4 regions of the Cupriavidus malaysiensis genome follow, and region 1 is predicted to be linked to each of the others. Evidence: predicted binding sites of a transcription regulator. Region 1 holds the regulator's gene; each other region holds the start of a gene.
The links. Region 1 encodes sigma-54, which starts transcription at its own class of promoters, with help from an activator protein. Its sites were predicted from a motif close to TGGCANGNAANCTGCTTT; they were not measured.

Region 1 (7,755 bases):
CCGTGGAGGCGTGCATGTGGCGGCTGGCCGATGCCGCCTTGCCACCGGCCGGGGCGGAGCAGGCGCGCGACATGGTGTCCTACACGCAGGGCCTGATGGATCTCGGCGCCACCATCTGCTCGCGCGGCCGGCCGGCCTGCCTGGCCGACGTCTCCGCCTGTCCGCTGGCTGACGGTTGCGTGGCGCGGCGCGACGGCCTGACGGGGGTGCTGCCGAGTCCCAAGCCGCGCGCCGCGCAGCCCGAGCGCAGCACGGTGATGGTGATGCTGCGGCGCGGCCGCGAGATCCTGCTGACACTGCGCCCCGGCAGCGGCATCTGGGGCGGCCTGTGGAGCCTGCCCGAACTGCCGGTGGAACAGGTCCCCTTTGATGCCGAACAGGCCGAGGATGCCGCGCTCGCCTATGCGCACGGCCATGGCACGCCGTCTCGCGCGGTATTCTCCGGTGAATTGACCCACGTTTTCACGCATTTCCGCCTGCTGATCCGGGCGGTCCGCGTCGACATGGCGGCGCCCGCCGTGCGCGATGGCGATGGCCCGGCCGAGGCCGCGGCACCGGCATGGCGCTGGGTCGCGCTGGACCAGCTGGATGGGGTTGGCGTGCCGGCGCCGGTGCGCAAGCTGCTGCTGGCACAGGCGGCACCCGGCCTGTTCTGAGCCACGCGGCCGCGCACAGGCCCGGCGTGGCCGGACGGGGCGGGGCGGGGCGGGACGGACTAGACGATGTGGTGCTGCCGCATGTAGCGGTGCACGATCTCGATGCGCATGCCGGCATCGGGCAGGGCCATCAGCATCTGCTTGGCCTTGAGCGGAACCGGCAGCAGTTCGCACAGCCGGTTCGCGATCCAGCCCGGATCGTGCCAGCGTTGCGGTTCCGTGAACAGCTTCCTGCCTGACGCCTCGGCGTGGACGGCCGCGACGATGCGGCGCAAGGCGGCGGTGCATTCTCCGAGCAACTCTTCCTTGCAGTCGAGCACGTCGGGCGGCAGCGTTTCGGCGCGCGCCACCAGCAGCCCATCCTCGCGCGTGCCGTGCTCGAGCGTACGGAAGCGCTGGGTGCCGTGCGTCTCGATCAGCAGCACGCCCAGCTGCTCCATATTGCAGTCGACGATCTCGGCCAGGCAGCCGATCGCTTCGGGTACGGTGACGCTGCCGGGTGCGGCCACCTCCTCGCCACTCTGGATCAGGCAGACACCGAAAGGCGTGCCGTCACGCAGGCAGCGGCGCACCATGTCGACATAGCGCGGCTCGAACACGCGCAAGGGCAGGTGGCCATCGGGAAACAGGACGGTGTGCAGCGGAAACAGCGGCAGGGATTCCAGCGTCTGCGTCTCCGTGCCGGAAGCGGCACCGGCGGCGCCGGCGGGACTGCCTGGTTGGGTGGGAGCCATGCGCAAGCCAGCAAGGGCCTGGGGCGGTTGCCGCCTCGGGCCGGGAGCAGGGACGCCGGGCGGCCTTCAGCCGGCCGGCACGAGTTCGCGGTGCCTCACCAGCACATTACCATGGGCGCGGAAATAGCTGGCGAGCCTTTCCACAATATAGACGGAGCGGTGCTGCCCGCCAGTGCATCCGATCGCCACGGTCAGGTAGCTGCGGTTGTCGGCGATGAAACTCGGCAGCCACTTTTCCACATAGCTGCGGATATCTTCCGCCATCTCCAGCACCATCGGCTGGCTTTCCAGGAATTCCATCACCGGCACGTCGCGCCCGGTCAGCGGCCGCAGCGCGAGATCGTAGAAGGGGTTAGGCAGCGAGCGCACGTCGAAGACGAGGTCAGCGTCGCTCGGCACGCCATGCTTGAAGCCGAACGACTCGAACAGCAGGGTCAGCTGCAGCGGCTCGTCGCGGATGATTTCCTTGATCCAGGCGCGCAGGGTATTGGTGCGCACGCTGCTGGTGTCGATGCGGTGGGCAGACTCGGCCAGCGGATTGAGCAGTTCGCGCTCCATCTCGATGGCCTCGATCAGCGAGGTGTCGCTGAGCGCCGGCTCAGGCGCGGGCGACTGCCCGGTATCGTCGGCACGGATCGAGAGCGGGTGGCGCCGCCGCGTTTCCGAGTAGCGCTGCACCAGCGCCTCGGTATTGGCGGTGAGGAAGATGACCTGCACCCGGTGCTCGGCACGCAGGTTGCGCAGCACGTCGGGCAGCTGGTCGAGCGACTCTCGGCTGCGTACGTCGATCGCGACGCCCAGGTGGGTGTGGCCCTGCGATGCCAGATAGCGGGCAAGTTCCGGCAGGAATTGCGCGGGCAGGTTGTCCACGCAGTAATAACCTGCGTCCTCGAGCACATTCAGTGCGACGGACTTGCCGGAGCCGGAGATCCCGGTGATAAGAATGATGCGCATAGCACGGCAAGCATAGCATCAGCGCATGTCGCCGTCATGACCGCCGCCCGGCGCTGCCGCGGGCGTGCCAGGCGGGGCCGGCGGGGGGCTCCGCCAGCGCCCTGAGGTCCTTACTTGGACAGGCAGTCCTTCATGAAGGACTTGTAGTCATCCCCCTTCTTGCCCTTGCCTTGCTTGCTGCAGGCCGACATCTTCTCCTGCTGGGTCATCGGCGCCGCCGCCGCGGCCGGCTTGTTGGACAGGCAATCCTTCATGAAGGTCTTGCGCTCGTCGCCCTTCTTGCCGGAGGCCTGCGTATTGCAGGCTTTCATCTTGTCCTGCTGGGAGTTGGCCGCCGCGGGCGCCGAGCCTTGGGCGAATGCTCCCGTGGCGAACAGCGGGGTCAGCAGTGCACAGATCGCGATCATCTTCTTCATGCTCTTCTCCTGGCTGTGGAAGACTTCATGGCCGCGTGCCATGCCGGCGCCGCGGTGTCTGACTGGGCTCGATGCCCACTACCGCACACAACGGCGCGCCGCCGGCCTGCGTTGACGGCCGCGCCCGTGTTCCTGTAAGCAATTGCAAGCAGCGGCCGGCGGCATGCCGGCCGGCGTCAGAGCAGTCTTCCCTGGCCCCGCGAGACCGCGTCGGCCTGCATCGCGGCCCGCTGGCGGTCCATGAAGTCGCGCAGCGTGTCGATGCCGCGCAGGCGCAGGATGGTGTTGCGCACCGCAGCCTCGACCAGCACCGCCAGGTTGCGGCCGGCCGCAACCTGGATCTTCACCATGTGGATCGGCAGGCCCAGTACGTCCAGGTACTGCGAATCGAGCGGCAGCCGCTCGAACTCGCCGTCGTTGCGGCGCACCAGTTGCACCACCAGCTTGAGCTTCATCTTCCGGCGCACCGCCGTCTCGCCGAAGATGGTCTTGATGTCGAGCAGGCCCAGGCCGCGCACCTCGAGCAGGTTCTGCAGCAATGGCGGGCAGCGTCCTTCGACGAAGTCCGGACCCAGGCGCACGAAGTCGACCGCGTCATCGGCCACCAGGCCGTGGCCGCGCGAGATCAGTTCCAGGCCCAGTTCGCTCTTGCCCAGGCCAGATTCGCCCATGATCAGCACGCCCATGCCGAGAATGTCGAGGAATACCCCGTGCATGGTCACGCGCGGCGCCGAGATGCGCGACAGGTAGAGGCGCAGGTGGTCGATCACGGCCGCCGAGGATACCGGCGTGGTGAACAGCGGTGTGGAAGAGCGCGTGCAGCGCAGTTCCAGGTCGGGCGGTGGCTCCATGCCGTCGGCGACCACCAGGAAGGGCGGCTCGAGCAGGATCAGCTCGCCCATCTGCCGCTTGCGCATCTCGTCGTCCAGCCGCTGGTAGTAGGTGATCTCGGGTTTGCCGAGGACCTGGATGCGGTTGGGGTGGATCAGGTTCAGGTGGCCCACGAGGTCGGCGGCCGAGGTGGCTTCGCGGGCGAAATCCACGTCGAAGGCGCGATCCGCCCCCTCGAGACCCGCCACCCATGAGAGTTTGAGGTCGGCTGCGTTGTCGTCGAAGATGGACTGGGAAGAAACGCCGGTGAGTTCCATGCGGGGGAGTCTGGTGGGGCTGGAAAGCGCTAGGACCCGCCGCCGGTGCCTTGGCCCGCGCCTGCGGGCGGAGCGCCGGTCAGGGATGCCATTCGGTCAGGAGCTGGTGCACGGCTTCGGGCGTCGGCAGCGTGGCCAGGCCTTCGCGCATGTCGCGGTCGGACAGCAACTGGGCGATCTCCGACAGGATCTCGAGATGTTGCTGGGTGGCCTGCTCGGGTACCAGCAGGAAGATCAGCAGCGACACCGGCTTGCCGTCGGGCGATTCGAATGGGATCGGCTCGGCCAGACGCATGAAGGCGGCCAGCGGTTGCTTCAGGCCCTTGATGCGGCCATGCGGGATGGCCACGCCCGCGCCCAGCCCGGTCGAGCCCAGCGACTCGCGCGCGAACAGGTTGTCGGTGACCGTGGCCCGCGCCACGCCATGGTTGTTCTCGAAGAGGAGTCCGGCCTGTTCGAAGACGCGCTTCTTGCTGGTGACGCTGACGTCGAGTGTGATGTTGCCTGGCGGCAGCAATTTGGCCAAACGGTTCATGGCAGGTGCGCAGGGATTCCAGATAAGCGGCCCGGTGCGCTGCGCGCCCGGCCGGGTCAAAGAGGCGGAATATCCGCTCGCTCCGCCGGTCGGGCGCCGGCATGCGGAGTATCGGACCATTATAGAGCAGCCCGCCCGCCTTCTTGTGCGGCGCGCAAGCCGCGGTCCCGGCGGTAGCGGCGACTCATGTATTGGAGAGCATACACTGCGTCGCGCCACTTGCGAACTCCCCCGGACGAGGGCGTGTACGGGGCGTGCACGCGAGCCGGTCCGCCAAAAGCAAAAAACCGCGCTTTATGCGCGGTTCGTGGTCTGGCCCTTGTGCTGGTGGCCGACGGGCGGCCTCAAGGCAGATCAGGCAGATTGTTCTTATTGTTTTCTCTGGCTATTGCTGCATCTGTGCGGCAGCCATCTGGTACTTCACGGATTCCCGGTCGTGGCTCTGCACGCGGTCCTTGTACCGGATGACCTGACGGTCCAGCTTGTCGACCAGTGCGTCGATCGCCGCATACAGGTCTTCGTGGTGCGCCTCGACGAAGATGTCCTTGCCCTTCAGATGCAGATTGATTTCCGCGTACTGACGCCTGTCCTTTTCCTTGTGGTTGTCGACAGAGAGCAGCACGCTAACGCCGATGACTTGATCGAAATGCCTGACGATACGCTCCAGCTTCGTTTCCACGTACTCACGCAGGGGTGGCGTGATGTCCAGGTGGTGTCCACTGATCTTGAAGTTCATAGCGCTTCTCCTTCTGAAAGAGCCACACCAGGCAGGCGATGCGGCTCGGCTACAAAGACTTGCGGAGATTGACTGCCGGGATCTTCAGCGCTTCTCGGTACTTGGCGACCGTCCGGCGCGCCACGACGAAGCCCTGATCGCCCAGCAATTCGGCAATTCGGCTGTCGGACAGGGGATTCTTCGGGTCTTCGGCTCCTATCAGTTGCTTGATCAAGGCTCGGATAGCCGTTGATGAAGCAGCGCCGCCCGTTTCCGTGGACACATGGCTGCCGAAGAAGTACTTCAGCTCGAAAGTGCCCATGGGGGTGGCCATGTATTTGTTAGTCGTCACCCGAGAGATGGTTGACTCGTGTAATCCCAGTGTATCGGCAATCTCCCGCAAAACCAAGGGGCGCATCGCAATTTCACCGTGGCTGAAGAAGTTCTTTTGACGCTCGACAATGGCCTGTGCGACACGCAGGATGGTGTCGAAGCGCTGCTGGATGTTCTTGATCAGCCAGCGGGCTTCCTGCAGTTTCTGCTGCAGGCCGGCGGCACCGGATTCGCCCTTGGCGCCGCGCAGGATCTGCGCGTACATGTCGTTGATGCGCAGGCGCGGCATCACGTCGGGATTGAGTTGGGCGATCCAGCCGCTGCCGCTCTTGCGCACGAACACGTCGGGCACGACGAAGTCGGCCTGCGGACGGTTGTAGGCGTGGCCCGGATACGGTGCCAGCGAGCGGATCAGGTCATGTGCTGCCTTCAGCGCCGTCTCGTCCACCTGCAGCGCCTTCTTCAAGCGCGTGTAATCGCGCGCGGCCAGCAGTTCCAGGTGGTGGTTGACGATGCCCAGCGCCAGCTCGCGCTGCGGATGCGACAGCCGCCGCAGCTGCAGCGCCAGGCATTCGGCCGCATTGCGCGCTCCCACGCCGGGTGGATCGAAGCTCTGCAGCAGGGCCAGCATGGCCTGCACTTCCTCGATCTCGAACTCCAGCTCTTCGGGCAGCTCTTCGCAGATCTCCTCGAGCGTGGCGCTGAGGTAGCCGTCGTCGTCGAGCGACTCGATCAGGAAGATGGCCAGGCCCTTGTCGCGCGCCGAGATCTTCAGCGGCGCGAGCTGTTCCATCAGGTGCTCGCGCAGGGTCGGCTCGGCGTCGCGCAGTTGCAGCGGCGCCTTCTCGTCTTCGTCGCCCTGGGGGCGACGCGCGAAGTCGTCCAGGCTCCAGTCGCTGCCGTAGTCGTCGGCGCCGTCGCCGAAGCGCTCTTCATCGCCGCCGCCCTCGTCGCTGCGTGCCTCGCCATTGCCCTGCGCTTCGGCCGGGGCCGGCGCGGGTGCGCTCTGCACGTTGATGCTGCCATCGGCGGCCACCCGCAGCGGGCTCTCGATCCAATCGTTTTCGCGCTCGAGCAGAGGGTTTTCGATCAGGGCCTGCTCGACTTCCTGCTGCAGTTCGAGCGTGGAAAGCTGCAACAGCCGGATCGACTGCTGAAGCTGTGGCGTCAGTGCGAGATGCTGGGAAAGGCGGAGCTGAAGCGAAGGTTTCATGCGGCCTATTCTATGCCCATCCGCAGCGCGATGGAACGAAAATTGCTAACGTTCCTGCCGCTTTGTCGCGGTCCCGCGCCGGCGAGGCGCGGCCACCGCATCACATGCGGAAGTTCTCGCCCAGGTAGACCCGGCGCACCGATTCGTTGGCGATGATTTCCTGCGGGCGGCCCTCGGCCAGCACCGCGCCCTCGCTGATGATGTAGGCGTGGTCGCAGATGCCCAGCGTCTCGCGCACATTGTGGTCGGTGATCAGCACGCCGATGTTGCGCGCCTTGAGGAAGCTGACGATACGCTGGATCTCGCCCACCGCGATCGGGTCGACACCGGCGAACGGTTCGTCGAGCAGGATGAAGCGCGGGGCCGAAGCCAGCGCGCGCGCGATTTCCACGCGCCGGCGCTCGCCGCCCGACAGAGACAGCGCGGGATTCTGGCGCAGGTGGGCGATCTGCAGGTCGTCGAGCAGCGCGTCCAGGCGGCGCTCGATCTCCTGCGCCGACAGCGGCTTGCCGTCGACGATCTGCAGCTCCAGCACCGCGCGGATGTTCTCCTCGACGTTGAGCTTGCGGAACACCGAGGCCTCCTGCGGCAGGTAGGACAGGCCCATGCGCGCGCGCTCGTGGATGGCCAGGCCGCTCAGGTGCAGGCCGTCGAGCACGATGTCGCCTTCGTCCAGCGCCACCAGGCCGACGATCATGTAGAAGGAGGTGGTCTTGCCGGCGCCGTTGGGCCCTAGCAGGCCGACCACCTCGCCGCTCTTGACGTCGAGCGAGACGTCCTTGACCACCGTGCGCGAGCCATAGCGCTTCTTCAGGTGGCGTACCGTCAGCGTGCTGCCGCCGGCGGACTGGCCGTTGCTGGCGGTGGCGGCGGGGGCGGTCTGGGTATCGGTCATGAGGGCAGTGCGTTGGGAGCGCCTGGCGCGCTGGATGCGTTGCGTTCGGCTGGGTTCAGGACTTGGACGGCGCGGGTGCGGACTTCAGCTCCAGCGGCGGCGCTGCCGGCGCGCTGGCCGGCTGGCGCGGCGAGAGCACGGCGCGCACGCGTCCCG
Region 2 (7,755 bases), on a different replicon from region 1:
GGGCGCCGCGGTCAGCCTGTGGCATGACGGCACGGCACTGCCGCTGGCGGTGGTGATGGGCGTGTGTGGCGTGGGTGCCGTGCTGATGCGCGCCTACGGATGCCGCGGGGCAGGGCACCCCTGACGGGGGCGCGCCGGGTAAGTCGAACGCGCGTTTGGCGCGGGCCCGCAGGCTCAGGCCGCGGCCTGTACCGGTACCGCGGCGGCGCCGTTCTGGACCACCACCATCTGCGCCGGCATCGGTGCCGCGAAGCCGGCCTGGCCGAAGGTGTCGCGGATCACGCGGTTGGTGTCGAAATAGACCTGCCAGTAGTGGTCGTTGTTGCAGTAGGGCCGTACCGCCAGCACCGGTCCCACCAGCGTGAACTCCAGGATTTCCACGTCGACCGGCGGCTCCGCCAGCACGTTGGGGATGGCGGCGAGGCGTGCCTTGAGCAGCGCGGCCGCTGCGGCCGGGTCGGTGCTGCCGGCGAGCTGGGCCTTGAGTTCGACGCGGCGGTAGGGGTTGGCGCTGAAGTTCTGGATGGTGTCGGCGAAGATCTTGTTGTTGCCGACTACCGTCAGCACGTTGTCGGGCGTATCGAGCGTGGTGGAGAACAGGCCGATCTCCTTGACCGTGCCGGTGATGCCGCCGACGGTGACGAAGTCGCCGACCTTGAAGGGGCGCAGCACGATCAGGAAGGCGCCGGCGGCGAAGTTGGCCATCAGGCCGGACCAGGCCATGCCGATGGCGACGCCGGCGGCGGCGATCAGCGCGGCGAAGGTGGTGGTCTGGATGCCGAAGTAGCCGAGGATGCCGATCACCAGCACGACGTTGAGCGTGACGGTGACGATGGAGCCGACGTAGCGCAGCAGGGTGGAATCGACCTTCTGGCGCGACAGGGATTTCTGCACCAGGCCGACGACGAAGTGGATCAGCCAGCGGCCGACGATCCAGAAGGCGAGGGCGGAGAGTATCTTGACGCCGAACTCGGTGGCGTAGGCGGTAACCGTTTCCTGAAATTTCTGCAGCGTTGCGGCATCCATTGGCGTGTTCTCCCGGCTGGCTGGACAGAGATCGATCCCGGATCGGCGGATCGATGCGGATTCCTGCCTGCCGCGGCGGTGCCGGGCAGGCAAAAATCATTATTGCGCTGCCAAAATCGGAAGTTCAAGCAAACAATGGTAAGGCGCCGGGCGGCCTGCCGCCGCCCGGCGCCTGCCTGCCTTTGTCTGCCGGTTCTCGTTTACCAGTTGGTCTCACGCTCCGCGGTGGCGGAGATGCGGTGCAGCGACAGATCGGCGCCGTTGTATTCGGCCTCGGGATCGAGCCGGATGCCGACGAACTTCTTCAGCGTGCCATAGACCACCGTGCCGCCGACCAGGGCGATGACGATGCCCAGTACCGTGCCGATCAGTTGGGCCAGCAGCGATACGCCGCCGATGCCGCCCAGCGCGCGGGCACCGAAGATGCCGGCGGCGATGCCGCCCCAGGCCCCGCACAGACCGTGCAGGGGCCATACGCCGAGCACATCGTCGATATGCCATTTGTTCTGCGCCAGCGTGAACAGGTAGACGAACAGCACACCGGCAACCGCGCCGGTGGCCAGCGCGCCCAGCGGGTGCATCAGGTCCGAGCCGGCGCAGACCGCCACCAGGCCGGCCAGCGGGCCGTTGTAGGCGAAGCCCGGATCGTTGCGCCCGGCCCACCAGGCAGCCAGGGTGCCGCCCACCATGGCCATCAGCGAATTGATGGCGACCAGCCCGCTGATCTTGTCGATGCTCTGCGCGCTCATCACGTTGAAGCCGAACCAGCCCACCGCCAGCACCCAGGCGCCCAGCGCGAGAAACGGGATGTTCGACGGCGGATGCGCGCTGATGCGCCCATCTTTCTGGTAGCGGCCGCGCCGCGCGCCCAGCAGCAGCACGGCGGGCAGCGCGATCCAGCCGCCCACGGCGTGCACCACGACCGAGCCGGCGAAGTCATGGAAGGGCACGCCGGTCAGCGTGGTGATCCATTGCTGGACGCCCAGGCGCTGGTTCCAGGCGATGCCTTCGAAGAAGGGGTAGACGAATCCGACCAGTACGAAGGTGGCCATCAACTGGGGCGTGAAACGGGAGCGCTCGGCAATGCCGCCCGAGATAATCGCCGGGATGGCCGCGGCAAAGGTGGCCAGGAAGAAGAATTTCACCAGTTCATAGCCGCTTTTCTGTGCCAGCACGTCGGCGCCGACCATGAAATTCACGCCATAGGCCACCGTATAGCCGATGAAAAAATACGCAATAGTGGAAACCGCGAAATCCACCAGGATTTTGACCAGGGCGTTGACCTGGTTTTTCTTCCGTACCGTGCCCAGTTCGAGAAAGGCGAAGCCGGCGTGCATGGCCAGCACCATGATCGCGCCTAGCAGGATGAACAGGGCGTCGGTGCCGCTCTTCCAGTTGTCCATGAGTCCCTCATGCTCAAAATAGGCGCATGGGTATGCAAAAAGCGTTCCAAGTTGGGGCCGGTCGCACCATGGCATGGTGCGGACGCACCGTAGTGGGGGGTGTGGCGGAAGTCCCGGGACAAGCCGCCGCATCGAGGCGGGTCCGTGCGCACCGATTCGGAGCGGCCTGCTTTGGCTTTGTGCACCTAATCGGGGCGCGGCGCCAGAATGGGGCGTGCGCCGGGCGCGCCGGAGCCGGTCCGGTGCATGGCCGCCGACGGGGAGACCAGACCAGGCGGGGAGACGCATGGCCTGCGTTCATCGGCGGACGCATCGGCGGCATCGGTCGCACCGGAGGCGCCGATCATGCCGGCGTCATTGCCATTGTTTGCATTCCGGGACGCGTGCGAATAGCCCTGCCAGCTGCCTAAATCCGCTACAAAGGCGCGCCGGCGAAGGATTTGCGGGTTTTTTTCGTTGCGTCGGTGCCACTGGGGATTGCTCTCGGCGCAAAGGGCAGATTAGACTGCGCCGATCGGTGAACTGCCGCCTGGAGGCGGGGCCGGTGAAGACGACCAACAAGGGAAATCAGCCATGAATAAAGGTGAACTGGTATCTGCCATCGCCGCGGACGCGGAACTGAGCAATGCTGCAGCAGAGCGCGCGCTGAATGCCGCGCTGGACAATATCAAGAAGGCAGTCTCCAAGGGTGACTCAGTGACGCTGGTGGGCTTCGGCAGCTTCAGCTCGGGCAAGCGCGCAGCGCGCACCGGCCGTAACCCGCGCACCGGCGAGACGATCAAGATTCCGGCTGCGAAGACGGTCAAGTTCGCGGCTGGTCAAGGCTTCAAGGACGCTGTGAACAAGAAGAAGTAAGCCGTCCGCGGTTCATGCTTCGCGATAGAGCGGCCTTTGCGGCCGCTTTTCATTTTGCGGCGCGATGACGCCGCGCCGTGTCACGGCCGGCAGCCTGTTCCGGCGGTACACTGGCCGGGCCGCGCCCTGCGGGCGCCGACCTTTCCTTGGCACCAGGTAGCATCATGAACGAATTGCCCCACCAGCTTTCCATGACCGTGCTGATGACGCCGGACATGGCCAATTTCTCCGGCAATGTGCACGGAGGCACGATCCTGAAGTATCTCGACATGGTGGCCTATGCCTGTGCCAGCCGCTATGCCGGCAGCTACGTGGTCACCCTCTCGGTGGACCAGGTGACCTTCCGCCAGCCCATCCACGTAGGCGAACTGGTGACCTTCCTGGCGGCGGTCAACTTCACCGGGCGCAGCTCGATGGAGATCGGCATCAAGGTGGTGACCGAGAACATCCGCAGCAAGCTGGTGCGCCACACCAACAGCTGCTATTTCACCATGGTGGCGGTCGACGACGACGGCAAGCCGACCGAGGTGCCGCCGCTGCAGCCCCGCGACAAGGTCGAGCGCGAGCGCTTCGCCGCCGCTCAGCAGCGGCGCGCGCTGCGCCAGGAAATGGAGGCGCGCCAGCACCAGATCAAGGCCGCCCCGGCGGCCTGAGGGAGACGCGATGCGCACCATTGCCAGCGTGCTGGCCGCCGGCTTCCTGCTGGCGGCCGCGGCGGCGCAGGCCGAGGAGATCGGCAGCGTCAGCACCAATTTCCGCGTGACCGGTTCCGACAAGGTCGTCATCGAGGCTTATGACGATCCGCAGGTGGCCGGCGTCACCTGCTATGTCTCGCGTGCGCGCACCGGCGGCATCAAGGGCACGCTGGGCATGGCCGAGGATCCGCCGGAGGCCTCGATCGCCTGCCGCCAGGTCGGGCCGATCGCCTTCAAGGCACCGCTGCGCCAGCAGGACAATGTGTTCTCGGAGCGGATGTCCATCCTGTTCAAGACCTTGCACGTGGTGCGCGCGGTCGACCGCAAGCGCAACACCCTGGTCTACCTGACCTATTCCGACCGCATCGTCAGTGGCAGCCCGCAGAACAGCGTCACCGCGGTGCCGGTCGAAGCGGCCACGCCGATCCCGGTCAAATAGCCGGTCGGCAGGGCCATCGCGCGCCGGCGCTTCCTGCCATTGGGGGGGGGGGCGCGCCGGCGGGTGCCGCCGTCCGTCCCATCCCGTCGCCCTTTATTGGCCTGCCGGCGCCGCAGCGGGCCACTGTGCCATGGCGGCAGCTTCCACGGCGCAGTCGCGCTCCGGCGCCAGGCCGCGCGTGCGCGCGGCGGCCAGTTCCTGCCGCGCCAGCGCCAGGTCGGCGCGGAACACCGGGTCGGCATGCAGGCGCGCGACCGCAGCGGCACCCATCACGCGGCCGGCATTGGCGTCGCTCTGCCAGTGGACATTGCAGACCAGGCGGCTGTCGCCGAAGGCGCGCCCGCGCGCGAGGATGGCGGTGGCGCGTTCCGGCGCCACTTCGGCTAGCACCAGCGCCCAGGCCCAGCCGACCGCATTGTGGCCGGAGGGATAGGAGCCGTCCTTGACGAGCTTGGCCTCTTCCTGCGGCGTGCAGGTCGGCTGCCCGTTGACCATGAACGGCCGCTTGCGCTGGTATTGGTCCTTGGCGCGGTAGGTTGCCAGTCCGGCATCGGCCAGCGTGCGGCGCAGCAGCAGGTAGAGGTGCGGCGTGTCCTGGGCGTTGACCGGGGCCCCCAGCACGCAGCTGAAGGCGCCGGCCGCCTTCGGGAAGCCGAGCTCGGCGTCCTCGCTCGCAAGTTGCCAGCGCGCGCTGCCGCGCAGCGCGGTGGCGCGGCGCGCGATGTCGTCGTCGAGCGCCTGGGCGGCGGAGCCCGGCGCGGGCGGCGGGGGCACCAGCACCAGGCTGTCGGGCAGGTCCTGGCGCGGCAGGTAGCCGGCCAGGATGCCCGGGCGGATTTCGGGAACCTGTCCGATCGGGCTGCCAGCGGCACCGGGGCCGGCGGCACAGCCGCCCAGGGCCAGCAGGGCGGCGGCGCCGAGCAGCGCCAGCGCCGCGCCGGCAGGGCGGGGGCGGACCGGCTGCGGCGGCGTTATCGTCGCGGGGAGTGATGGCATCGGGGTGGTCTCCTTTCTACTTCCTGTTTTTGTTCTTGTTCCCGGCCTGCCGCCGGGCCCGTCGCGAGCCGGGCGGCAGGAGGGCGGGGCGGTCTCAGGCTGCCGGCCCGAACATGGCCCGCAGCGTGGACTTCAGGATCTTGCCATTGGCATTGCGCGGCAGCATATCGGGACAGAACAGGATACGCACCGGCACCTTGAAGGCCGCCAGCCGCTCGCGCAGGTAGTCCTGCAGTTCGGCCTCGCTGACGCCGGCATCCGGCTTGAGGCTGACCACCGCGCCGGGCTCCTCGCCGAGCGTCTTGTGCGGGATGCCGACCACGGCAGCGTCCATCACCGCCGGATGGGAGTACAGGGCGCTTTCCACCTCGATGCAGTAGATGTTCTCGCCGCCACGGATCAGCATGTCCTTCATGCGATCGATGATGTAGAGATAGCCCTCCTCGTCCAGGCGCGCGATATCGCCGGTCTTGAGCCAGCCGTCGACGAAGGTCTGGGCCGTGGCTTCCGGCTTGTTCCAGTAACCGCGCACGACGTTGGCGCCGCGTACCCACAGTTCGCCGGCCTGCCCGGGCGGCAAGGCCTTGCCCATCTCGTCGACGATCTTCATCTCGCCGATGGGCAGCGCCGGACCGGCGCTTTCCGGCCGGTGCACGTACTCTTCCGCGCTGTGGCTGGTGAAGGTGGCCGAGGTTTCCGTCATGCCCCAGCCGATGCCGGGCGCGGAAGCCGGGAAGACTTCCTTGATGCGCCGTACCAGTTCCGCCGAGGCCGGCGCACCGCCGTAGTTGACGTTTTCCAGGGAAGACAGGTCGAAGCGCGCACGCTCGGGATGTTCGATGATCTGCCAGGCGATGGTCGGCACACCGCCGGCCGCGGTGCAACGCTCGCGCTCGATCAGCCCCATCGCGCGCACCGGGTCCCAGCGGTGCATCAGCACGATCTTGCCGCCGCTGGCGATGGTGGCATTGAGCACCGCCATGCAGCCGGTCACGTGGAAGAAGGGGACCGACAGCAGCGAGCCCTTCTGCGCAGCTTTGGGATCCGGCGTGGGGATCGGCTCGCCGCGGCGCAGGAAGTTGCGCATCGGGCTGAGCAGGCCCGCCATTGCCACCACGCTGGCGTTGCGGTGGGTACCGATGGCGCCCTTGGGTTTGCCGGTGGTCCCCGAGGTGTAGAAGATGGTGGCGTCGTCGTCCGGCGCGAGCGCAATGTCCGGCGGCGCGCAGGGCGGCAGGCCCTGCCAGTCGGACGCCGGGCCGAGCAGCGACTCCAGCGCGCGCACCTGCACGCCGGCCGGCAATGCAGGCAGCGCGTCTTCGCTGCGCGAGACGTAGATCTTCTGCAGCGCGGGACAGGCGCCGAGATGCGGCGCGATGCGCTCCAGGCGCTCCGCATCGACGATGGCGACGCGGCTGCCCGAGTCGGCCAGGCCATATTCCAGCTCGGCGCCGGTCCACCAGGCATTGAGCGGCGTGACGATGGCGCCGGTGAGCAGTGCGCCATAGAAGGCAACCGGCCACTCGGGCAGGTTGCGCATGGCCAGGGCCACGCGGTCGCCCTTGCGCACGCCGTCGCGCACCAGCGCATCGGCCACGGTCAGCGCGGCGCGGGCGAAGGCTTCATAGGAAACGCGCTCGTCCTCGTAGACGACGAAGGTCTTGTCGCCGTGGCTGCGGCCCAGCAGGAACAGCTCGCGCAGCGTCGGCGGCGCGTTCTTCCAGGTGGTGACGGGTATTCCGCGTACCGTCACCGTTTCGGTTTCGAACGGGGCACCGGGCGCGGTCAGGCGCGCGTGCGCCTCGGCCAGGCTGATGGCCGGCCAGGCGCCGGCGGGCGAAGGGCTAGTCATGACTGCCTCCCTGTCTGCAGGCAGGTTGGATGGGGCCGGGCACGCGGGCGCGGGGCCCGGTGCGCCGGGCCGCCGCTGCGGGACTGCCCGGATCAGGGATCAGATGGTGACGCCGCCGTCGACGACCAGGGCCTGCCCGGTCATGAAGGAACTGGCCGGCGAGGCCAGGTAGCAGGCCGCGCCGGCGATCTCCACCGGCTCACCGATGCGGCGCAGCGGCGCGCCCTGGGTGGATTGCTTGTAGCGCTCGGGATCCTCCCACAGGGCCCGGGCGAAGTCGGTCTTGATCAGTCCCGGGGCGATGCAGTTGACGCGCACATTGTGCGGGCCGAACTCGACCGCGAGATTGCGCGCGAGCTGGAAGTCGGCGGCCTTGGAGATGTTGTAGACGCCGATGGTGGGCGAGCCGCGCAGGCCGCCGATCGACGAGACGATGATGATGGAGCCGTCCTTGCGCTCGATCATCTGCGGCGCCACCATCTGGATCAG
Region 3 (7,755 bases), on a different replicon from region 1:
TGCGGAAGGGATCCTCCCACTTGTCCCAGTCGTGGATCTTGATGCCTTCGTACTTGTCGAAGGGAAAGACCTTGTCCATCGGCTCGTAGGTGGTCTCCCAGCCGAGGTCGCGCGTCATCGTCGCGTACTTCTCGCGCAGGTTGAGCTTCTTGCGTGCGTCCATGATGTCTCCGTGTGCTCTGCTATGGCGTGCGGTTGCCGTTGCTTGTGTGCGGGGCGCCGAGCCGTGCTCAGGCGCTCCAGTGCAGCGTGAAGGCTTCGTCGGTCTCGTCGATGTTGCCGGACAGCGAGATCAGGTTCAGGTGGATCTCCTGCAGGTCCCAGTCGCGGCCGAGCTTGTCGGCCACCAGCTCGCGCACGATGGTCAGGCGCCCCGGGGCGTCGATCTTGACCATGGCGGGGAACTGCGACACCACGGCGAGCGGGTTGGCCTCGGCGATGGCCTCGATGATGGGACGGGTGTCGTCGTTGTTCTGCAGGGCGATGTAGACGTTGGCGCTCATGGCATTCTCCTCAGGCGGCCACGCCGAGCTTGGCCAGCCGGGCGTCGAATTGTTCGAGGCACAGGGCGATCGCCTGCTCTCCTTCGCCCCCCAGCAGGATGGCCGCCACCGGCCGCAGCGCCTCGGCCGCCTGCGCGCGTGCCTCGGCGGCCCAGCGCGACAGCAGCGCGCGGTTGGCCTCGGACTCGGCGGCCGCCGTCTGCACCACCGCGTCGACCCAGCGCACGTGCTCGTCGCGCCAGTCGTTCATGAACTCGGTCACCACGGCCAGCCCGGTGCCGCAGGCGCGCACGATGGCCGCGTCGGCATGCTGGTAGACGAGCGGATAGAGCAGCCCGTCGAGCGCCAGGTTCTGCGTGACGAAGGTCTGGAACCAGTCCTCGATGACGAAGCTGTGTTCGACGAAGCGGCGCAGCGGCTGCCATGCCTCGCTCTCCAGCCAGGCCGCGCGCGCCCGCTCCAGCGCAGCACCCGTGTTGCCGTCCAGCAGCAGGCCGATGCGCGACAGGTACTGGGCGATGCCCAGCCGGTCCATCGCGCAGTAGGTGCAGGCCTGCGTGATGGCCGTGCCCCAGCCATAGTCGGCGCAGTAGAAGTTGTTCATGTTCGCCGCCCATTCCACGTGGCGCAGCGGCAGCAGGCCATCGGTGAGGCGCTCGCGCCATTCCAGCGGCAGCGCCTGCAGCAGCCCGCGCTTCTCGACGAAGGCGAAGTTCTTCTCGGCCGCTTCCTGCTGGCGCCCGCGCATACCGACGTAGGCGCCGTAGTAGTACTGGCGCGGGTCCTTCAGCGCATACCAGTCCGCCATCTCGATGGCGGTGCGGCGCTTGTCGTACAGCTCGAACTGCGGCGCCCAGGTCGGGCGGTAGTGGAAGTTGACCTCGGACTGGACGTCGTAGGTCGCCTCCTGGTAGCGCGAGGCCGGCTTGTCGCCGAAGCGCCGCGCCACGTGGCCGTAGGTCTGGCGCAGCGGCTGGATCTGCTGCGTCTTGATATCGACTTGCATCGCGTTGTCTCCTGGTTTGTATCGTGGTGCCGGCGCGGGTGCGCCGGCGGTGGGGGCTCTGGCGGCCCGTCGTGTGTGCCCGGTGGATGCCTGCTAGGCGTCCTCGCCGCTATCGACAGAGGCCGCCTCTGCCGGCAGGAAGCGCACATGGTTGGCGCTGCAGAAGGCTTCGAACATCGGCTCCGGCAGGATGAGTTCGACGTTCAGGTCGGGATCGGCGACGCTGAAGGCGAACAGCACGAAGCCCTCCGGCGTGCGGCCTTCCACGCGCACGTAGCGCGGCGTGGCTTCGAACAGCGGGACCGATTGATTGATCATGGCGTCTCCAGGTGCGTGGCATCCGCGTGCTGCCGTGCCGCATCGCGTTGTGCTTGCCCGGACTATTGCGAAGACCGTGCCAGCCCGCGCAAAGGCACGCCAGATCAGCGTTTGCGGCACAGATGGCGATGCCACGCCCGGCCCATCTCCGTACAAACCCGGAGAGATCGCTGCGCCACCGCTCGATCAATTCATCAAGCTCCGCCGCGCACTTGATCAAATGATCAAAAGCCGCGCCAGGCGGCCGTTTGCAGGCAGCGGCCGCTGCCGCCGCCGTACTTGCGCATCGCAACAACGAAGCCCTGCCAAAAGGGCCCGGGCGCTCAGCTGCCGGGCCGCACGGCGGAACGCGGCGCAGCATCGCCAGGCCGCGCCGCGCCGGACCCGGCGCAGCGCTGACATGCGGGATGCATCAAATGATCAAATCGGAGGAATGCGTGGGGGGCGGCTGGCTCCGGACGGAGCGATACGGGCTGCGCCGTGGCGGCTGTCTCCCCGCTCCCGCTTGCGGGAGCGGGGCCGGGGAGAGGGCAGGCACTGGCTATGCCGTGACGGGCGGGATCGCACCGTCGGCTTCGTTTCCGTGCCCGCGTTCTGGATCACACCGAGGGCTTCGCTCGATGCGACGCCTCGCTAGACCACCCCTCTCCTCAACCCTCTTCGTGCGGGGAGAGGGAGCCAAGACCGTGTGCTTGGCGATTGGTGTTGGCGCATCTCGCCGGCTTCGGCATGCGCGTCGGAGTTCGCGCCGCGCCGGCCGGCTCCCCTCACCCGCGCGTGCCGCGCGTCTTCCATCGGTACGCCAGCTGGGGCCGCGTCAGCCCGAGCAGCCGCGCTGCCTGGCTCAGGTTGCCGTCGGCGCGCTGCATGGCAGCCTCCATCAGCACGCTTTCCACCTCGCCGAGCGCCAGGCCGTTCTCGGCCATATAGTCCAGCAGGCCATGCACCGCGGCTTCGCGCAGGCCGGGCAGCGCGCCCTGCTCGCCCAGCCTGGGCGTGGTGTCGACCCCGGCCGGCGCTTCGGTGCCGGGCAGGAACAATTGCTCGGCGCTGATCTGGCCGCCGTTGGCCGCCAGGATCACGCCGCGCTCGATCACGTTCTCCAGTTCGCGCACATTGCCCGGCCAGTCGTAGCGGCGCAGCTCGGCCAGCGCGCGATCGGTGATGCCGAGGATCTTCTTGCCATGGCGCGCGCCGTAGCGCGCGATGAAGCGCTCCGCCAGCAGCCGGATGTCGTCCAGCCGCTCGCGCAGCGGCGGAATCGTGACCGGGTAGACGTTGAGCCGGTAGTACAGGTCCTTGCGGAAGGTGCCCTGCCTGACCGCCTCGGCCAGGTCCACATTGGTGGCGGCGACCAGGCGCACGTCGACCTTGCGCGCCTCGTTGCCGCCGACGCGCTCTACCTCCCCCTCCTGCAGCACGCGCAGCAGCTTGGACTGCGCCGAGGCGGACAGCTCGCCCAGTTCGTCCAGGAACAGGGTGCCGCCGTGAGCACGCTCGAAGCGGCCGGCACGCGACTGGTGGGCGCCGGTGAAGGCGCCCTTCTCCACGCCGAACAACTCGGACTCGATCAGTTCGTCGGGGATGGCGGCGCAGTTCACCGCCACGAAGGGCTTGTCGGCTCGCGCGCTGACGCCGTGCAGGGCTTGCGCGAAGCGCTCCTTGCCGACCCCGGTCTCCCCCAGCAGCAGCACCGTCACGCTGCTGCCGGCGGCGCGCTGCAGCAGGTTCCAGGCGGCGCGGAAGCCCGGCGAGCCGCCCACCAGGTCGGCGGGCTGGTCATTGGCGCGCTGCAGGGCACGCAATTGCTCCACTTCGCTCTGCAAGGCCAGGATGGTGTCGATGACCGGGTCGGGCTGGTACAGCGCCAGCTCGGCCTCGCCGTCCTCCCACTGCTCCAGCGGCTTGCCCAGGATGCGGCAGTGGGGCTGGCCGCAGCCCACGCATTCCAGTTCGCGGTAGAGGATGGTCTTGCCCATCAGCGCCGAGGTATAGCCGGTGGCGTAGCCGATCTGCATCCAGCACACCGGCGCCTGCGCCACGCCGAACATCTGCCGGTGCACATCGCCCTCGAAGGAGTCTTCCCAGAGGAATTCGCCGTGGTAGACCCCGGCGGCGATATTGATGTCCACGGTCAGCGGCGTCACCCTGACCACGCCCTCGATGGTGTGCAGGCAGGGCCCCATCTCGAGCATGCCGAAGTCGCTGTGGCCCGAGCGCATGGTCTTGGCCAGTTCGGCATCGCGCAGCCCGGAATGGAAGCCCATGCGCATGAACAGGCCGCGCGCACGCTCCATGCCGAGGGTATCCACCAATTCCTTGCGCAGGGCGCCCAGCGCCGCCGTATGCAGCAGGATCATGCGCTGCTCGCCCAGCCAGATCGACCCCTCCTTCATGGCGAAACGCAGCCGGCGGGCGAGGTTGGACAGGCCATCGCGCATGGTGGCCGAGAAATTGTCGGTAGAACTGCTCATCGTCTCCTCTCTTCGCGCCGCTCTGCTGGCGGGCGTACCATTTTTCCACATGGCTATGCACATTATGTGCCATCGCGGTGCCGGCGCCTCCGGGTGCCGGACACTGGCCGTCGGCGCGCGCACGATATACCCTAGTCGCAGACCTCTCCCACTGCGATCTGCTGCATCGCAATACGCCATGGACAAGACAGCCTTCGTTTTCGCCGGCGGCGGCAGCCTCGGCGCCGTCGAGGCCGGCATGCTGCGCGAGCTGGTGGCCTCCGGCCTGATCCCCGACTTCGTCGTCGGGGCCTCGGCCGGCGCCATCAACTGCGCCTATTTCGCCTGCCATCCCCACGCCGAGGGAACGTCGCGCCTGGAAGCGCTCTGGCGCGGCGTGCGGCGCGACGATGTGATGCCATGGTCCTGGCGCAACCTGCTGGGCATGTTCGGCGGACGGCGCGGGCACCTGGTGGAGTCCACCGCGCTGCAGCGCCTGCTGGCACTCCATTTCGGCAACGCCCGCATCGAGAACGCGGCGGTGCCGCTGCATGTGGTGGCCACCGACATGCACAGCGGCGAGGAAGTCGTGCTGTCGTCCGGCAGCCTGGTCGATGCGGTGCTGGCCAGCGCCGCCATCCCCGGCGTGTTCCCACCCGTGCGGGTGGACGGGCGCGCGCTGATCGACGGCGGCGTGGCCAACAACACCCCGGTTTCCACCGCGGTCCGGCTGGGCGCCACCCGCGTGCTGGTGCTGCCGGCCGGCTTCGCCTGCGCGCAGCGGCGCGAACCGCGCGGCGCCATCGAACACGCCTTCAACGCCCTGTCGCTGCTGGTAGCGCGCCAGCTCGTGCACGACCTCGAACGCTGGTCGGACGTGGCCCGCATCAGCGTGGTGCCGCCGCTGTGCCCGCTCGATGTCTCGCCCTACGACTACAGCCGCTGCGGCGAACTGATCGATCGCGCGGCCGAGGCCACCGCCGCCTGGCTGAGCGCCGGCGGACTCGACAGCTGCAAGGTGCCCGGCGCGCTGCATCCGCACGACCACGACGCCGAACACCCGAGCTGCAGCGCGGACCTGCCGGCCTCGGCGGTGTCCTGAGCCTCGAATGGATCGATGAGAGACTAGAAGCGGCACGCCTCGGCAGTGACGAGCTGCGCGAAGGCGCTGCCGAGCGTGCGGTTGTGGTGCGCGATGATGGCCGCCGCGGGCAGGTCCGGCGTGTCCATGCAGGTATGCGCGTCGGCCACCAGCACCGGCCGCAGGCCGAGATCGGCCGCGGCGCGGCAGTTGGCGTCGACACAGTACTGCGTCTTCATGCCGACGATCACCAGCTCGCCGATGCCGGCCTGCGCGAGGCGCGCCTCCAGCCCGGTGCCGACGAAGCCGCTCGGCCGGGTCTTGTCGAACACGATGTCGTGTGCCGCATCCACGTCGAGGCGCGGCAGCAGCTGCCAGGCCGGGCTGCCCGGCGCGATCGGCGAGCCTGCGGGTCCGGTATGGCGCGCGGCGAGGACCGGCGCGCCGGCGGCACGCGCGCGCGCGGCAAGCCGGTTGATGCGGGCGAGCACGCGCTCGCCTTCGTAAGGCGGCTCGTGGCCATCGAAGAGGCCGCACTGCATGTCGAGGATCAGCAGCGCGCGGCGGGCGGAAGGTTCTGGCATGTGTTTCTCCTGCTCATGTCGTCTGGGTGGGGGGCATGCCCCGCGTTGTCCCGGCATGGACGGAGAAACGAAAAGGCCCCGTCCATCGCTGGCGGGGCCTTGAAACAGTATGCCTTCCGACTCGATACCGTCCTCACGACCCGCCTGGCGCGGTCGTGGTGGTAGTGGTCGTGATCGGGGAAATGGCGCGCAGCGCGTCGGAATGCATGAGCGCCATGATGCGCGTGCCGGCGACCCGTCGTCAATCCCCCTGCGAAGCGCACGCCGCCTCGCCACGGCATGCTTCGCCTGCGGCTTACGCACGCTTCGGCACTGAGAAATTGCGTGAACGCGTGCCGCGCTCAATGATGCCGTACACCGACTTCCACGAAAGACATCGATGAGCGCAATCCTCCAGGGCATCAAGGTGCTCGACCTGACCCGCGTGGTCGCTGGCCCCTGGGCCACGCAGAACCTGGCCGACATGGGTGCCACCGTCTACAAGATCGAGAAGCCGGGCGACGGCGATGACACGCGCAAGATGGGGCCCTTTCTCACCGACGCGCAAGGCAGGACCAGCAATGACTCGGCCTTCTACCTGTGCTGCAATCGCGGCAAGCAGTCGATCACGGTCGACATCTCGCGGCCCGAGGGCGCCGAGCTGGTGCGCCGGCTGGCCGCGCGCTGCGACGTGGTGGTCGAGAACTACAAGGCGGGCAGCCTGCGCAAATACGGCCTCGACTACGACGCGATCCGCGCGCTGCGGCCCGACATCATCTATTGCTCGGTGACCGGCTTCGGTCCCGACGGCCCCTACGCCGCGCGCCCGGCCTACGACTTCATCCTGCAAGGCATGGCGGGCCTGATGAGCACCTGCGGCCAGCCCGACGGCAGCGCCGGCGCCGAGCCGATGCGCACATCGATCCCCATCACCGACATCCTGACCGGCCTCAACGCCAGCGTGGCCCTGATGGGCGCGCTCTACCACCGCCTCGCCACCGGCGAGGGCCAGTACATCGATGCCGCCATGCTCGATGCCTCGGTGGCGGCCAACGGCCATCTCGGCCTCGGCTACCTGATGACGGGCAAGGTCCCGGGACGCGCAGGCAACACCAACCCGGTGGCGGCACCGTCCGAAGTATTCGCCTGCCTCGACGGCCACCTGATCGTGGCGGCCGGCAACAACGGCCAGTTCGCGGCGCTGTGCAAGGTGCTGGGCTGCGCCGAGCTGCTCGACGACGAGCGCTTCCGCGAGAACACCGGCCGCGTGGCCAACCGTGCCGCGCTGCGCGATCGCATCGGCGCCTGCGTGGCCGGCTGGCATGCGGCGGAACTGCTGTCCACGCTGGAACGTGCCTTCGTGCCGTGCGGCCCGATCAATGCGCTCGACGCTGTCTTCGCCGACCCGCAGGTGCGCCATCGCGATCTGCTGCTGAAGCTGCCGCATGGCCGCGGCGTGGATGCCCCCTCCCTGCGCAGCCCGCTGCGCTTCTCCGCCACCCCGGTGGAAATGCGCGCGCCGCCGATGCTGGGCGAGCATACCGAGGCGGCGCTGCGCGCGGAACTGGGACTTGGCGACGCCGAGCTGGCGGGGCTGCGCGAGCGGGGGGTGTTGTAGGAGGATGCCGGGGAAGGCATCGCCGTGGCTGGCGCCTGCCCTCTCCCCCGGCCCCTCTCCCGCACGCGGGAGAGGGGAGCAAACCGACGGGGTGCGAAGCCCGATCGCACCCGATAGCGCCGTCGGCCTGATCGGACACGCCAGGACGCCACCGCGTCCCGCGCCACCTCAATCGAGATGGATGTCCGCCTGCTTCACCACCGTGGCCCAGCG
Region 4 (7,755 bases), on a different replicon from region 1:
TTGAGTTCCCCCCACAGCGCGATCCCTTCCAGCAGCGTGCCCGAGCGGTTCACGCGCGGCTGCCCGTAGGAAAGGGTCGAGTCCATATGGAAGTGGGCATCGACGAAAGGCGGCGACACCAGTTGTCCGGCGGCATCGATCTCTTCGCCGGCGCTGGCGGCAAGCGCCGGCTCCAGCGCCACGATGCGGGCGCCGGCGATGCCGATGTCAATGTCGCTACGCCCGTCGGGCAGGCTGCAGTGGCGCAGGATCAGGTCGAGCATGGTGGGTCCCTGTGGTTACCGTACGTGATCCCGCCAGTATGCCGCGGCGACCGGGACGTCCGGGACGTCCGGGTCGTTCAGGCCCCGTGGTCGCCGCGCTCCCCTTCCGCCGGCGCCATGGCGGCACCGCCTTCGTCGCCCGGGAGGCCGCAGCCGCGCAACAACAGCCCGACCAGGTGGTCGGTGGCGCGCTCGAACTCGCGTGCACCGAGCCGGCTCACGCCGAGCACGGCGCACACCTGGGTCTCGAAATCGGCATAGGTCTGGGTGGCGGCCCAGATAGTGAAGAACAGGTGCTGCGGATCAACGCTCGCCATCTGCCCGCTGGCCACCCATTGCCGGATCACCTCGGCCTTGCGCGCCACCAGCGCGCGCAAGGCGCCACCCAGCACGTCGGCGATCTCCGGCGCGCCGTGCAGCAGCTCGTTGGCGAACACGCGCGACGCGTCGGGGTAGCTGGCCGACAGCCGCATCTTGGCGCGGATGTACTGCTCCAGCGCGCGCCGCGGCGGCGTAGCGGCATCGATGATGTCGGTTTCCGACAGCCAGAGGCGCAGCGTGTGGGACAGCACGGCACGGTACAGCGCCTGCTTGGTGCGGAAGTAGTAGTGCAGGTTGGACTTGGGCACGCCGGCGCGCACGGCGATGTCGGCCATGGTGGCGCCGGCGAATCCCGCCCGCGCGAATACATATTCCGCCGCACGCAGGATGCGCGCCTCGTTCTCCTGGCGGATGCGGCCCCCGCCCGCCGCGCCGGCCGCGCTCGGGGGCAGCCGGCCATCCGCCGTGGCCGCGAGGTCCATCAGCGGGTACCGTAGAGGCGGTCGCCGGCGTCGCCCAGCCCCGGCACGATGTAGCCGTGCTCGTTGAGCGTCTCGTCGATCGCCGCGGTGACGATGGCCACGTCCGGATGCGCCGCCTGCAGCGCGCGCAGGCCCGGGCGCGAGGCGATCAGGCAGACGTACTTGAGCGCGCTGACGCCGGCCTCCTTGAGCCGGTTGAGCGCGGCCACGGCGGAGTTGCCGGTGGCAAGCATCGGGTCGACCACGATCACCAGGCGCTCGTGGATGTCTTCGGGCATCTTGAAGTAGTACTCGATCGGTTCGAGCGTCTCCGGATCGCGGTACAAGCCGATGTGGCCGACGCGGGCGGCCGGCAGCAGTTCGAGCATGCCATCGAGGAATCCGTTGCCGGCGCGCAGGATCGAGACCAGGCACAGCTTCTTGCCGGACAGCACCGGCGAGCGCATCGGCGCGATCGGCGTCTTGATGTCGATCGTCTCCATGGCCAGGTCGCGCGTGGCCTCATAGGTCAGCAACTGGCTGATCTCGCGCACCAGCCGGCGGAAATTGTCGGTGGTGGTTTCCTCGCTGCGCGCCAGCGTGACCTTGTGCTGGACAAGCGGATGGCTGACCACCAGCACATTGGGCGCGGCGCCTTCGAGCCGGGTCGCTGAAGAGATGTCGTTCATATTGTCGCTCCTGGGGCAGGTTGCAGACGGGGACCACGAGACAGGCCCGCGGACGCGGCGGCAACGGCCGGCGCCGGCAGCCTTGCGGCTGCCCGCCCGCCTGCCGCGCGCCCGCGTCAGAACACCGTACCGTCGCTGATCATGGAGAACGGCGGCGGGCCGCCAGGCCGCCGCTGGGCGGCGATGCGCCGGCCAGCCGCCCAGGTGCCGCCCTCCAGCACGCGCGCCAGCGGGAAGGCCTCGGCCGACAGCCCGAGCGCATCGCGCACGCTCTGCGCCACCAGGTCGAGGCCCGACACGGTCAAGGCCCGCCATTCGACGATGGCCGGCTCGCCTACCGTGTGGGCGTGCCCGGCGAAGCCCGGGTCACGCGGCACCATCAGCGCGAAGTCGTAGAGCAGGCCGCCGTTGCGGTACTCCGGCAGGCCGGTCAGCGCGTCCAGGCCGGTCACCGTCAGCCCGCCATCCTCCAGCGGTTCCAGCATCGAGTAGGTCAGCCACTGCGTGAGCTTGTGCAGCGGGACCAGGCCGCCGGCGGCGGCGGCGTGCCGCCAGCAGTCTCCCAGCGGCACGCCATCCAGCACCATGCGCCCCGGCCACACCGGCCCCAGGGCCACCAGCAAGGTACGCAGCACGAAGCCGGCTTCGATGCGGCCATCGCTGGCATGCGCCCGCAGGTAGTCGAACAGGTTGCCGAGCCGGGCCGGCGCGCCGAACACGGCCGGCGTGGCCTGCGCCACCTCGCCCAGGCGCCGCAGCAGGCCGGCGCGGCCGTCCAGGCCGACCAGCGGATTATGCTGCGCGACCTGGAAGGCGCTGGCGATGGAGGAGACGTCGATGCGCATCAGCCGCTCGGCATCGGCGCGCAGCGGGTCGCCCAGCGCGGCGGAGAAGCCGCCGCGGGCGAACAGGTCGAAGCTGGCCACGCCGAGTCCCTCCGAGCGGCTCAGCATCTGGTCGCTGGCGGAATCCCGGTAGCGCCAGTCTGGCCCGGCGCCGGCGTCGAGCAGCACGCTGGGAATCACCAGGTCGATGCCGATGCGGGCGCGCTCCTCGCGCTGCTCCGGCCCGTTCAGGCCGGCGCGCTCGCACAGCATGCGCCAGCGGTCGACGGTCTCGCCGGGCCCGCCGGCCTCGAAATGGCGCCAGCGGCTATGGTAGGGCACGACCAGGTCCGGATAGCGGCGCCGGATGGTCGCGCTCACGTAGTCCGCGATTTCCGGCACCCGTTCCGGGTGCCAGCTGAACAGCGCCGACTCCCCGGAGGCAACGAAACGCGTCACTTCGGCACAATGCTTGCGCACGGCCCGCGCGCTCAGCAGCGCTGCCGCGGGATGCCCCTCCGGCAGCGGACAGAGCCAGCCGCTCCCTGCGTCCGCACCGCCGGCCCCCGCCAGATCCCCTTCCGGAAAAGCGTTCATTCTTCCAACCCCCTGCCCTTGGCCAGCGCCAGTTCGCTGGCATCGGGCGGCGTATACCGCGTGAAATAGCCGGCCGCCACCTTCGCGTCGATCTCCACCCTGGCATCGGCCGGGATCAATTCTTCCGGTATCGGCACCTGCTCCACCACCTCGATGCCCTGTGCCACCAGCGCACCGTGCTTCATATTGCTCATCGAGGCCCAGCGGTCGATGCGGCGGATGCCCAGCCAGTGGAACACGTCGGGCATCAGTTCCTGGAAGCGCATGTCCTGCACGCCCGCCACGCATTCGGTGCGGGCGAAATAGGTTTCCGCGCGGTCGCCGCCGGCCTGCCGCTTGCGCGCGTTGTAGACCAGGAACTTGGTGACCTCGCCCAACGCACGCCCTTCCTTGCGGTTATAGACCACCAGCCCGACTCCGCCCTGCTGCGCCATCTCGATGCAGACCTCGATGCCGTGAGCCAGGTAGGGGCGGCAGGTGCAGATGTCGGAGCCGAACACGTCCGAGCCGTTGCATTCGTCATGCACGCGGCACGCCACGCGCGTGCCGGGATCGCCGAGCCGCTCCAGGTCGCCGAAGAAATAGAGCGTCATGCCACCGATCGGCGGCAGGAAAACCTTCAGGTCCGGCCGCGTCACCAGCTCCGGGAACATGCCGCTGGTCTGCTCGAACAGATTGCGCCGCAGCACGCTTTCCTTGATGCCGAAACGGCGCGCCAGTCCGGGCAGGTGCCAGACCGGATCGATGGCGGCCTTGGTCACGCGCACGTCGCCGTTCGCGAACAGGATGCTGCCATCCGGCTTGAGCCGCCCCGCGGCGATCGCCGCCACCAGCTCCGGCATATTGATGTGGGCGCGCGTGATGGCGATGGTGGGACGTACGTCGATGCCGGCCGCGATGCGCTCGGCGAAGGCCGTCGCAACCAGGTGGCCCCAGGGATCGAGCGAGACGATCTTGTCCGGGTCGCTCCATTGCGGATGCGGTCCGACCGGCACCGCGGGCGCGGTGTCGGTGAAATCGGGCCGGTGGTCGCGCTGCAGCGCTCCGGACGCCACCGCGAGCGCGCGATAGACGGCATAGGCACCGCCATGGGTCCCGATCACGTTGCGGTGCGCCGGATTGGTCAGGCTCGCGATCACAGGCCCGCGCTCCGTGGCGGTCGGCGCCCCCCAGCAGATCGGCTCGGCGGGCTTGCCGCGACGGGCGTGCGAAGTCAGGACGATGTGGTCGGACATGACGGCCTCGGTAAGGAAATCCTGACCAAATGGTCAGGTTTACGCTTCCATACTAGGCAACCTTCGTGCCATCTCCCAACCTCGATTTCAGCCCTGTGTGAGGCGCAGCACACGCCATCCGCGCACCACCGAGGTGCAGGACGGGCCACGGCCGGACGGCCGGCGGGCATCAGGCGCGGTGCACGGCACCATGAGAAAGCGGCACCCGATGGGTGCCGCTCGCACGATCGACCCTGTGCGCCCCGTGCCGCCGGTCAGGCCGCATGGCCGCTGCGCCAGAGCATCCAGCGCGCGCGCAACAGCCCGGTCAGGCCGGCGGCCTCGACATAGCGATGGAACAGCGCCCCGGCAACGTTGCTGGCCGCCCACGCCAGCACCATGCCGCAGGCATTGGCCAGCGGCCGCCCAGGCAGGAAATGGAAGAACAAGGCGTTGACCACCAGGCAGACCGGGAAGTGGACCAGGAATACCGAGTAGGAGACGCGCCCGCACCAGGCCAGCAGCGCCCCGCCCTGCCATTGCTCCAGCCAACCCTGGCGCCGCACCACGCCGAGCAGCAAGGCCACCACCAGCGCCAGGGCGATGCGCAGGCGGAAGTCCACCGCCAGCGCCAGCAGGGCCACCGCCCCTAGCAGCAGCAGGGGCAGCGCCGGGCGCCCGGGGCTGGACGCCCAGTAGGCCAGCGTACCCAGCCCGTAGGCGCCAAAGAAGTAGACCGCCCAGACGTCCCAGGCGGCATCGCGGTTGAACCAGAACAGCGAGGCCAGCGCCATCGCCACGACCAGGACGATGCCGAAGCCGCGCGCACCGGCGCCGATGGTGCGGGCCGCCCACAGCAGCGCCAGCAGCAGCGCGAACAGTTGCATGTCGATGGCCACGTACCAGACGCCGGCCGACAGCGCGTCCACGTCGAGCAGGCTGTGCAGCAGCAACACGTGGGCGATGAACTGGCGCAGGTGCGGCGCCGCGGGAATCGAATCGTGGTGCATCCAGTGGCGCGCCACCGCCGCCCCGGCGATGGCCAGCACGATGGCCACGCTATAGGGCACCACGAGCTTCTGGTAGCGCCGCCACAAGGCGGCCAGCGGGCGCTGCACCAGCAGCTCGCCGCCCGGCGCGAGGCTGCGCGCGGCGAGGAAGCCGCTGACCACCAGGAAGACCTGCACCGCGATGCGGGCGTATTGGGAGAGCCAGTCGAGCACGCCGGGCGCAAGCACGTGCGCCGCATCGGACATCGGACCGTAGAAGGCGAGATGATGCAGAACAATCAGCTGCGAACTGACCGCCTTGAGTGCATCGATGCACGCCAAGCGCGAAGAACGGGGGCTCATTGTTATGTTATAGGGGGGACTGCCGGAAGAGCGAAGGCAGCGATTTTACTCCCAAGCCTGCCACCCCGCCAGTGGCAAGCGCCGTCCCGTGCACATCGTGCGCGCCAGCTAGGCCCGGCGCAGCGCGGGCGCGATCACGGTTGCCGCCTTGGCGACCGGGTCGGCGGCGGCCGGCCGCGCGTGCCGCCGCCCGGGAGGCTCAGGCCGCCCGCAGCGCTCCGAGCCAGCTCGACTCCGGCAGCCGGCGCTGCGGCGACACCGCCGCGGCCCGGCCGCAGTGCCCACCGCAGCGCGCGAAGTCGGCCTGCTCCAGCCACGGCGCGATGAAGGCGCCCAAGGCATCCAGCAGCACGTCGGAGGTCATGCCGGCGGCGCCCGCCAGCGCCGCGCACATGATCCAGGTGGTGTTGTCGTGCTCGACCATGTAGAGCGTCTTGGCCTGGTCGGCCGGCTGCAGCACGTGCTCGCTCGCGTGCACGTGCCCGAGACCGAATGCCTGCACGAAATCTTCCCGGTGCCGCTCGCCGAAGCAGACCACCAGCTTGGGCTTCCAGCGCCGGCGGGTGTCGGCGACGAAGCGGAAGCGCCCGCCGTTGCGGCACAGGTCCAGGTAGCGCCGCTTGGGCACCAGAGCCGGCTGGCCGCGGAATGCCTGCGACCAGGGCACCGAACCGATATGGTTGGCCGGCAGCGGAAACAGGCTCATCTTGAACTCGGCCCCGCCCGGCGCGAACAGGTGCGTATCGAAATAGTGCTGCCAGTCGCATTCACTCTGCGGCCGACGGAACACTTCGGCGCGAGCGGACGCCATGATGCGTGCGATCTTCTGGTGGGACTGCCAGCGCTGCATCACATCGTGATGGCGCGCGCGGAAGTCGCTGTCCCAGGCGGTCGGCTCGGCGCGCGGCACCAGCGGCGCAGCCAGGGCTTCGGCCCAGGTATGCGGCGTGGCATCGCAGAACCAGACCGGGGCAGCCGGATCGCCACCTTCCATGCCGACGTAGGACGCAAAGTAGGCGTCGAGCTGCTCCGCCGTGAACACAGTCTTGTCCCGTGCTTCCATGACGTTGTTTCTCCCCGTAGATTGCTGCCGCAGCCGCTTGCGCCGGCTCCGGCCTCCTTCCCAAAACCAGGCGGCGGCGCCCGGCACGTGGCCTGCGGCAGCCGCCCCCCACAAGGACACGGGCGCAGGCGCCCGTGCCCGGCGTTCCCGGCGGACTTGATTGCATCCGTCCGGCCGCCATCCGTCTTGACGACGTTTCACTCCCGTTGCATTGGTCGACGCGTTGGAACGCGTACTCTTTGTGCCTGCTCGGTACCGGCATGGTGTGCAATCGCTGTGCCATCGGCGCCTGCGTCGCCGCGCGGGACGGCGCAAAAACCGGCTTGCCACCCGCAAAGCCTTGTGGGGACTGGGTTTCCGGCCTATCGGGAAATCACGTGGAGGTCCGCCGTGGCGCGCGCCGGGAGGGCCGCTGAAGGAGGAGTGTTACGTTACGTGCGACGTAACACGTAACGTTTTCGCAACGGATCGAGGAACTGCCGCAAGCGAGCCGCCGCCGTGGAGCGGCGCGGCCCCGGCGCCGCGATACCGATGCGCGGCGGCGCACGCGACGGCAACCCGCCTGGCAGCAGGCAAAGGCCCGCCACCGGCGCGCGGCCAGCGACCGCGGGCGGCAGGCTTGGCATGGACATTGCCTTATTCGTCACTGGAGAAACTCTGTGGCGCTGGATACCATGCCCCGCCAAGGCCGGAACCCTGTGAACACGATCGGCACGCCGAGCCCGGACCCCCGTCCCCGCAGCAACACCCGCCCCGCCACCACGGCGCTTGCGGCCGGAAGCCAGGCCTTGCTGCGCGACCTGCCACACGCCGCGCGGCGCGGCGAGCTGCGCGCCTTCTTCCAGCCCAAGCTGGACACCGCAACCGGACAACTGGTCGGCGCGGAAGCACTGGCGCGCTGGCAGCACCCCCGCTTCGGACTGCTGCTGCCCGATACATTCATCCCCCTGGCCGAGCGCAGCGGCCACATC

Region 2: the regulator sigma-54 is predicted to act here: its motif matches at 2,461-2,478, upstream of BKK80_RS25860 (ammonium transporter).
Region 3: the regulator sigma-54 is predicted to act here: its motif matches at 1,892-1,909, upstream of BKK80_RS29275 (phenol hydroxylase subunit).
Region 4: the regulator sigma-54 is predicted to act here: its motif matches at 4,444-4,461, upstream of BKK80_RS26225 (GTP cyclohydrolase II).

What each region holds. Positions count from the first base shown of each region.
Region 1 covers NZ_CP017754.1:831,507-839,261, forward strand. Annotated here, with positions in the region: gene mutY (A/G-specific adenine glycosylase) at 1-656, shown strand, start outside; gene BKK80_RS03625 (LON peptidase substrate-binding domain-containing protein) at 716-1,390, opposite strand; gene rapZ (RNase adapter RapZ) at 1,457-2,344, opposite strand; gene BKK80_RS03635 (PsiF family protein) at 2,455-2,760, opposite strand; gene hprK (HPr(Ser) kinase/phosphatase) at 2,937-3,908, opposite strand; gene ptsN (PTS IIA-like nitrogen regulatory protein PtsN) at 3,988-4,443, opposite strand; gene hpf (ribosome hibernation-promoting factor, HPF/YfiA family) at 4,829-5,179, opposite strand; gene BKK80_RS03655 (RNA polymerase factor sigma-54) at 5,229-6,704, opposite strand; gene lptB (LPS export ABC transporter ATP-binding protein) at 6,805-7,599, opposite strand; gene lptA (lipopolysaccharide transport periplasmic protein LptA) at 7,655-7,755, opposite strand, start outside.
Region 2 covers NZ_CP017755.1:1,407,517-1,415,271, forward strand. Annotated here, with positions in the region: gene BKK80_RS25850 (Bcr/CflA family multidrug efflux MFS transporter) at 1-124, shown strand, start outside; gene BKK80_RS25855 (mechanosensitive ion channel family protein) at 175-1,026, opposite strand; gene BKK80_RS25860 (ammonium transporter) at 1,227-2,429, opposite strand; gene BKK80_RS25865 (HU family DNA-binding protein) at 3,003-3,284, shown strand; gene BKK80_RS25870 (acyl-CoA thioesterase) at 3,449-3,937, shown strand; gene BKK80_RS25875 (CreA family protein) at 3,948-4,418, shown strand; gene BKK80_RS25880 (acid phosphatase) at 4,512-5,414, opposite strand; gene BKK80_RS25885 (class I adenylate-forming enzyme family protein) at 5,509-7,266, opposite strand; gene BKK80_RS25890 (SDR family oxidoreductase) at 7,366-7,755, opposite strand, start outside.
Region 3 covers NZ_CP017755.1:2,198,909-2,206,663, forward strand. Annotated here, with positions in the region: gene BKK80_RS29260 (aromatic/alkene/methane monooxygenase hydroxylase/oxygenase subunit alpha) at 1-163, opposite strand, end outside; gene BKK80_RS29265 (MmoB/DmpM family protein) at 231-503, opposite strand; gene BKK80_RS29270 (aromatic/alkene monooxygenase hydroxylase subunit beta) at 514-1,509, opposite strand; gene BKK80_RS29275 (phenol hydroxylase subunit) at 1,603-1,827, opposite strand; gene poxR (phenol degradation transcriptional regulator PoxR) at 2,595-4,301, opposite strand; gene BKK80_RS29285 (patatin-like phospholipase family protein) at 4,480-5,382, shown strand; gene BKK80_RS29290 (isochorismatase family protein) at 5,406-5,945, opposite strand; gene BKK80_RS29295 (CaiB/BaiF CoA transferase family protein) at 6,325-7,542, shown strand; gene BKK80_RS29300 (tripartite tricarboxylate transporter substrate binding protein) at 7,711-7,755, opposite strand, start outside.
Region 4 covers NZ_CP017755.1:1,494,828-1,502,582, reverse strand. Annotated here, with positions in the region: gene BKK80_RS26245 (amidohydrolase family protein) at 1-263, opposite strand, end outside; gene BKK80_RS26240 (TetR/AcrR family transcriptional regulator) at 341-1,066, opposite strand; gene upp (uracil phosphoribosyltransferase) at 1,066-1,734, opposite strand; gene BKK80_RS26230 (URC4/urg3 family protein) at 1,851-3,155, opposite strand; gene BKK80_RS26225 (GTP cyclohydrolase II) at 3,152-4,390, opposite strand; gene BKK80_RS26220 (acyltransferase family protein) at 4,645-5,721, opposite strand; gene BKK80_RS26215 (transcriptional regulator) at 5,921-6,784, opposite strand; gene BKK80_RS26210 (EAL domain-containing protein) at 7,483-7,755, shown strand, end outside.